Regions from separate parts of the Mesorhizobium sp. P2_F8 genome, predicted to be linked through region 2. Evidence: predicted binding sites of a transcription regulator. Region 2 holds the regulator's gene; the other holds the start of a gene.
What was found. The regulator HrcA, encoded in region 2, represses chaperone genes, less so after heat shock. The targets are predictions, from matches to a motif close to GTTAGCACTCNCNNNNNGNGAGTGCTAAC.
Positions count from the first base shown of each region.

Region 1: the regulator HrcA is predicted to act here: its motif matches at 1,575-1,603, upstream of groES (co-chaperone GroES).

Region 1 is NZ_JBFUFB010000010.1:209,462-212,869, reverse strand. It holds gene AC1DZP_RS24735 (MFS transporter) at 1-740, opposite strand, end outside; gene AC1DZP_RS24730 (TetR/AcrR family transcriptional regulator) at 865-1,491, shown strand; gene groES (co-chaperone GroES) at 1,665-1,961, shown strand; gene groL (chaperonin GroEL) at 2,024-3,408, shown strand, end outside.
Region 2 is NZ_JBFUFB010000009.1:281,814-285,221, reverse strand. It holds gene rdgB (RdgB/HAM1 family non-canonical purine NTP pyrophosphatase) at 1-378, opposite strand, end outside; gene AC1DZP_RS23175 (VOC family protein) at 393-803, opposite strand; gene rph (ribonuclease PH) at 818-1,534, opposite strand; gene hrcA (heat-inducible transcriptional repressor HrcA) at 1,715-2,800, shown strand; gene AC1DZP_RS23160 (hypothetical protein) at 2,824-3,021, shown strand; gene AC1DZP_RS23155 (PQQ-dependent sugar dehydrogenase) at 3,114-3,408, shown strand, end outside.

The sequences.
Region 1 (3,408 bases), on a different contig from region 2:
CCATCGATGCCGTATTGTGCGCCAAGCGGCTCCAGAAAGGCCCACACCGCGCCGAAGAACATGAAGTAGCAGAAGACCGACAGCAGCGCAGTCATCGAGGGGACCGTCAGCACATTGGCCAGATTCTCTTCCTTGGGCAGATCGGCATAGTCACTGGGAACGGTGAAGGCGACCGCCACCGAGGCAACGCAGACGACGGCGAGAACGATGAAGCCGCCCGCCGACCCGGCTGCCGGGATGACATAGAGCGCTAGCAGCAGGGCAAGCGCGCATTGCGCCAGCGTCTGCATGGTGACGAAATAACCGCCGATGCGCTCGGCCCGCCGCGAGCGGGCAATGAGTTCGGTGGCGACCGCCACCAGGCCGCCCTCGGCCAGGCCTGCCAGGGCGCGAGCCGCAATCAGCATGTTGGCGCCGGCGGCATAGGCCGTCCAAACATTCGCCAGCGCCAACAGGAGCAGGAGGGCCGCACTTTTCCAGCGCATGTTGTGGGCCGAAAGCAGCATCGCCACGATTGCCGAGCCGATGGCAATGGCGATCATCTCGGCGGTGGCGACCAGCGCCAGCTCATCGCCGCTGACATGGCCCTCGGTGAAAAGGGCGCCGAGCAGCACCGGTTGCAGTCCGAGAATGAGCAGGCCGACCGAACCGATCCACAGCGCCGAGGCGAGCTGCCTGCCGGTGGGATTGCCGACCAGCCAGTCGCCGCTTCCGGTGTGCCCGGTATCTGTCGAAGTCAAAGGCGCCTCCCAACGTCCTTGCCGTGCGGCAAAAAAACTGACAACCTGTCAGTATTTCAGAAACTGATACTTGATCATATTTTTTGTCAATCAGAATTTGGAAACTCGTGCGAAAGACCCGTGCATGATGGAAGCAACGCGAACAGCCACCGAACCCAGGCGCAAACCCAAGCAGGAGCGCAGCCGCGAGCGCATCGACGCGATCCTGTCGACAACCATGCGGCTGATCGGCGAAAAGGGCATCGACGCCGTGACCATGAAGGAGGTCGGCATGCTGGCGGGCGGACCGATCGCCACCGTCTACCATTACTTTCCCAACAAGTCGGCGATCCTGGCAATGCTCTACGAGCGGTTTTCCGAGGTCAGCCGCACGCGGCTGACAGCGATCATCAGCGACATCCGCGAAGCCAAGGACGTGATCGTGGCGGCCGACCGGCTGCTTGACGACTATCACAGCCGTGTCGCCGGCGATCCGGCCATCCAGGATTTGCAGAACGCCATCCAGGCCGACAAGGCGCTCAAGAATCTCGACATCGCCGAAACCCGGCATCAAGCCAAGATGTTCTGCGACCGCGTCAGTCCCCTGCTCGCCCCCGAGAAGCGCGAGCAGTTCGAACGCATCGTTCTGCTGATCTTCCAGCTAGCCGGTGGTGTGGTGCGCCTGGCGCTTGCCGATGGCGAAGCGGAAAGTCGGCAAACCATCGAGGATTACCGGTCGATCATCCACACTCAGTTGCGGCTCTTTCTCTAGCCGCCGCCTCATGCGAATTTCGCGTGTTTCAACAGCGTGTCGCGCCTTGACTCTGGCAGGCCGGCGGCCTATTTCAGCGCCACGTTAGCACTCGCCATTGGTGAGTGCTAACCATATGTCCGGCGTCGCCGGACGGAGGAACTGTTCTCACCGTTCTCATCGAGGAAGAAAAAATGGCAAAGTCGAAGTTCCGCCCGCTTCATGACCGCGTGGTCGTTCGCCGGGTCGAATCCGAATCCAAGACCGCCGGCGGGATCATCATCCCCGATACGGCAAAGGAAAAGCCGCAGGAAGGCGAGATCATCGCTGTCGGCTCCGGCGCTCGTGACGAAGCCGGCAAGCTTGTCCCGCTGGACGTCAAGGCCGGCGACCGCATCCTGTTCGGCAAGTGGTCGGGCACCGAAGTCAAGCTCAATGGCGAAGACCTTCTGATCATGAAGGAATCCGACATCATGGGCATCATCGGCTGATATCAGCACTTTCCGTCAACTGAATTCCCGGGCTCAATCCAAGCCCTTGCCAGGAGTTAAAAATGGCTGCCAAAGACGTAAAATTCTCCCGTGATGCCCGCGAGCGCATGCTGCGCGGCGTCAACATCCTCGCCGACGCGGTGAAGGTCACGCTCGGCCCCAAGGGCCGCAACGTCGTTATCGACAAGTCGTTCGGCGCCCCGCGCATCACCAAGGACGGCGTCACCGTCGCCAAGGAAATCGAGCTCGAGGACAAGTTCGAAAACATGGGCGCGCAGATGGTCCGCGAAGTTGCTTCGAAGACCAACGACATTGCCGGCGACGGCACCACGACCGCGACCGTTCTGGCGCAGTCGATCGTCCAGGAAGGCCACAAGTCGGTTGCCGCAGGCATGAACCCGATGGACCTGAAGCGCGGCATCGATCTGGCCGTGACCGAAGTCGTCGCGGCGCTTGGCAAGGCTGCCAAGAAGATCAAGACCTCCGAGGAAGTTGCCCAGGTCGGCACGATCTCGGCCAATGGCGACGAGTCGGTCGGCAAGATGATCGCGGAAGCGATGCAGAAGGTCGGCAACGAGGGCGTCATCACGGTCGAGGAAGCCAAGACCGCCGAGACCGAACTCGAAGTCGTCGAAGGCATGCAGTTCGACCGCGGCTACCTCAGCCCCTACTTCGTCACCAACGCCGACAAGATGGTTGCCGAGCTCGAGGACGTCTACATCCTCCTGCACGAGAAGAAGCTCTCCAACCTTCAGGCCATGCTGCCGGTTCTCGAAGCCGTCGTGCAGACCTCGAAGCCGCTGCTCATCATCTCGGAAGACGTCGAAGGCGAGGCTCTGGCCACGCTGGTCGTCAACAAGCTGCGTGGCGGCCTGAAGATCGCCGCCGTCAAGGCGCCGGGCTTCGGTGATCGCCGCAAGGCCATGCTGGAAGACATCGCCATCCTCACCGGTGGCCAGGTCATTTCGGAAGACCTCGGCATCAAGCTCGAGAACGTCGGCCTCAACATGCTCGGCCGCGCCAAGAAGGTGTCGATCTCCAAGGAGAACACCACCATCGTCGACGGCGCCGGCAAGAAGGCCGAGATCCAGGGCCGCGTTGCCCAGATCAAGCAGCAGATCGAAGAGACCACCTCGGACTACGACAAGGAGAAGCTGCAGGAACGTCTCGCGAAGCTCGCGGGCGGCGTTGCGGTGATCCGCGTCGGCGGCGCGACGGAAGTCGAAGTCAAGGAAAAGAAGGACCGCGTCGATGACGCCCTCAACGCGACCCGCGCGGCCGTGGAAGAAGGCATCGTTGCAGGCGGCGGCGTCGCCCTGCTGCGCGCTTCGGCCAACATCAAGGCCACCGGCGCCAATGCCGACCAGGCCGCTGGCATCAACATCGTTCGTCGTGCACTGCAGGCTCCGGCCCGCCAGATCGCGGCGAACGCCGGTGCGGAAGCATC
Region 2 (3,408 bases):
CTTGCGCTGTTCCGGCAAGGCGGCACCGACTTCCTGCAGCGCCACTTCGGTGCGTTGCATGGCCATGGCGAAATCGCGCGATCCGTCGGGGGTTTCGGCCCAGTCGGCGGTGTAGACGCCGGGCGCGCCGTCGAGCGCGTCGACGCACAGGCCGGAATCATCCGACAGCGCCGGCAGGCCGGTGGCCTGGGCGGCGGCAAATGCCTTGATGTACGCGTTCTCCTCGAAGGTGGTGCCGGTCTCGTCCGGCTCCGGCAGGCCATAGTCCTTGGCCGATTTCGCTTCGAAGCCGAACGGCCCCATCAGGTCGGCGAACTCGCGCAGCTTGCCGACATTGTGGCTGGCGACGACGATCTTTTTTCCATCGAGCGAGTGAATGGTTGGCGAATGCATTATATGCCCCAGATCCGTGGCTCGGCGAATTCGATCGAATTGCCCGAGGGGTCGCGTATATAGATCGAACGCCCGCCTTGCGGCCATTCAAATTCGCTTTCTATGGCGATCTTCTTCGCCTCGAGATGCGCTTTCCAGCGCTCGATCTCGTCGGCGCTGGCCGCAAAACAGAGATGACCCTCGCCGACCGCGCCGTGCGGCGGCACTTTCAGTCTCGCATCGGGCGCGGGCGGCACTTTTGTCGCCTCGGCGTTGAAGATGAGCAATACGCCCGGTCCGCAGCGGAAGAAGAGGTGCCTGCCGTCGACCTTGCCGAGCATGTCGAGGCCGAGGATATCGGTGTAGAACTTCTCAGCAGCGTCGAGGTCGGTGACGTAGAGAGCCGATTCCAGGATGGCGGAGGGAATCACGTGGCGCCCCGTCTCTAAACCACCGCCATCTGCTGCAGGCTGACCAGGCGCTGGATGCCTTTCTTGGCCAGGCCCATCAGGTCGGCGAACTGGTCCTCAGAAAAGGGCTCGCCCTCGGCGGTGCCCTGGATCTCAACGATGCCGCCCTTGCCGGTCATGACGAAATTGGCGTCGGTGCCGGCCGAGGAATCCTCGAGATAGTCGAGATCGATGACCGGCTGGCCGTCATGGATGCCGCAGGAAATCGCAGCGACATGGTCCTTCAGCACCTTGGCGACGCTGGCCATCTGGCGGGCTTCCATCCAGCGCAGGCAATCATACAGCGCCACCCAGCCGCCGGTGATCGAGGCCGTACGGGTGCCGCCATCGGCCTGGATGACGTCGCAGTCGACGGTGATCTGCTGCTCGCCCAGCGCCTGCAGGTCGACCACGGCGCGCAAGGAGCGGCCGATCAGCCGCTGTATTTCCAGCGTGCGGCCGCCCTGCTTGCCGGCGGAAGCCTCGCGGCGCATGCGCTCGCCGGTCGAGCGCGGCAGCATGCCGTATTCCGCCGTGACCCAGCCCTTGCCGGAATTGCGCATCCAGCCCGGCACCTTCTCCTCGAGGCTGGCGGTGCACAGGACATGGGTGTCGCCGAACTTCACCAGGCATGAGCCTTCTGCATGCTTGGAGACGCCGCGCTCAAAGGAGATGGCGCGCATTTCGTCGAATTGGCGTTTGGAGGGGCGCATTCAGGCTTCTTTCCCGTCATTTTTCGGATTCTTGGCCGGCTTGTAACCACATGGGGCGCGTGGCGCAAAGGAAAATGGCCGGTGATCTGACTTCAGACACCCGGGTGATCTGACTTCAGCCACGTGGGTTGCGCGGACCATGGTGAAGTCTATATCCTTGGGCCGGAGGTTTTTGGCCTAATGACCAAGGCAGTTGCCGAACCCAGTCTGCTGTCGCCTGCGCTGCAGTCGCTCGACATGCGTTCGCGCGACATCTTCCGGCGCATCGTCGATTCCTACCTGAAGGACGGCGAACCCGTGGGATCACGCAGCCTGTCGCGCATCCTGCCGTCCTCACTGTCGCCCGCCACCATCCGCAACGTGATGAGCGACCTCGAGCATCTCGGCCTGATCTATGCCCCCCACATTTCCGCCGGCCGGTTGCCGACGCAGGCCGGCCTGCGCTTCTTCGTCGATGCCTTCATGGAACTCGGCGACCTCTCCGACGAGGAGCGCCGCACCATCGAGGCGCAGGTGCGCGCGTCCGGCTCGGGTGCGACGCTGGAACACATGCTGACCGAGGCCAGCCAGATGCTGTCGGGCATGTCGCGAGGCGCCGGCCTGGTGCTGGCCGCCAAGAACGAGGTGGCACTGAAGCACATCGAATTCATCCAGCTCGAGCCGACCAAGGCGCTGGCGGTGCTGGTGTCGCAAAACGGCGACGTCGAAAACCGCGTCGTCGAGTTGCCGGCCGGCATCACCGTCTCGCAGTTGCATGAAGCCTCGAATTTCCTCAACGCCCATATTCGCGGCCGCACGCTGGCCGAGGCGCGGATCGAGATTGCCCGCATCAAGGAGGAGACCAGGGCCGCGCTCGACACGCTGTCGCAAGACCTGGTCGAGAAGGGGCTGGCGGTGTGGGCCGGCGCCGAGAGCGGCCTGCCGGCGCGGCTCATCGTGCGTGGCCGCGCCAACCTGCTCGAAAACGTCACCGCCCAGGCCGACATCGAACTGTTGCGTCACCTGTTCGAGGACATGGAGACGCAGGATGGGCTGATCCAGCTGCTTGACCTGGCCGAACAGGGATCGGGCGTGCGCATCTTCATCGGTTCGGAAAACAAGCTGTTTTCGCTGTCGGGCTCGTCGCTGGTCGTCGCGCCCTATCGCGACAAGGACGCCCGCGTCGTCGGCGCACTCGGCGTCATCGGCCCGACCCGGCTCAACTATGCCCGCATCGTGCCAATGGTCGACTATACGGCGCAGCTGATTTCCCGCATGCTGCGTTGAACTGGGTAACCGAGGAGACGACGATGGCGCTCGAAGAATTCAAGGCCCGGATCAGTCTGTTGCTCGAGGAAATGGTCAACCAGCCGGAGGACCAGCACGAAATCCAGGAGCAGTTGCGCGAGAAACTGCAGGAAATGCGCGCCATGGGCCTGCCGCTGCCGGCCGATCTCGTCGCACTGGAAAAGCGCCTCGACGACGATTTCTACGCCGCCGGCACCTGAGGCTGGAGACCGTTTCACTTCAGCTCATCGTGTGAGGTGGAACCGAGGAACAAACAGGCCGTTGATTCCTTCGCGACAAGGTGGAGGACAGAATGATCCGGTTGGCTTGGTTGGCGTTTCCTGCCGCACTGTTTCTCACGACGGCTGCATTGGCCCAGCAAGCGGAGCAGCCGGTACTGAGGGGTGCCGCCGCCTTCGGCGACTGGCGTGCCGACAGGCCTGGGGTGCGCCGCCTGATCAAGCCGCAAGACCTGCCCAGGCCTTATGTCACCAAATCCGCCTCGAACGGCGCCGGCCTCGCCGACCGGCCGGCGGACGCCGAGCTGAAATTGCCGCCGGGCTTTTCGGCCGAGCTGATCGCGTCGGGCATCGACAATCCGCGCGTCG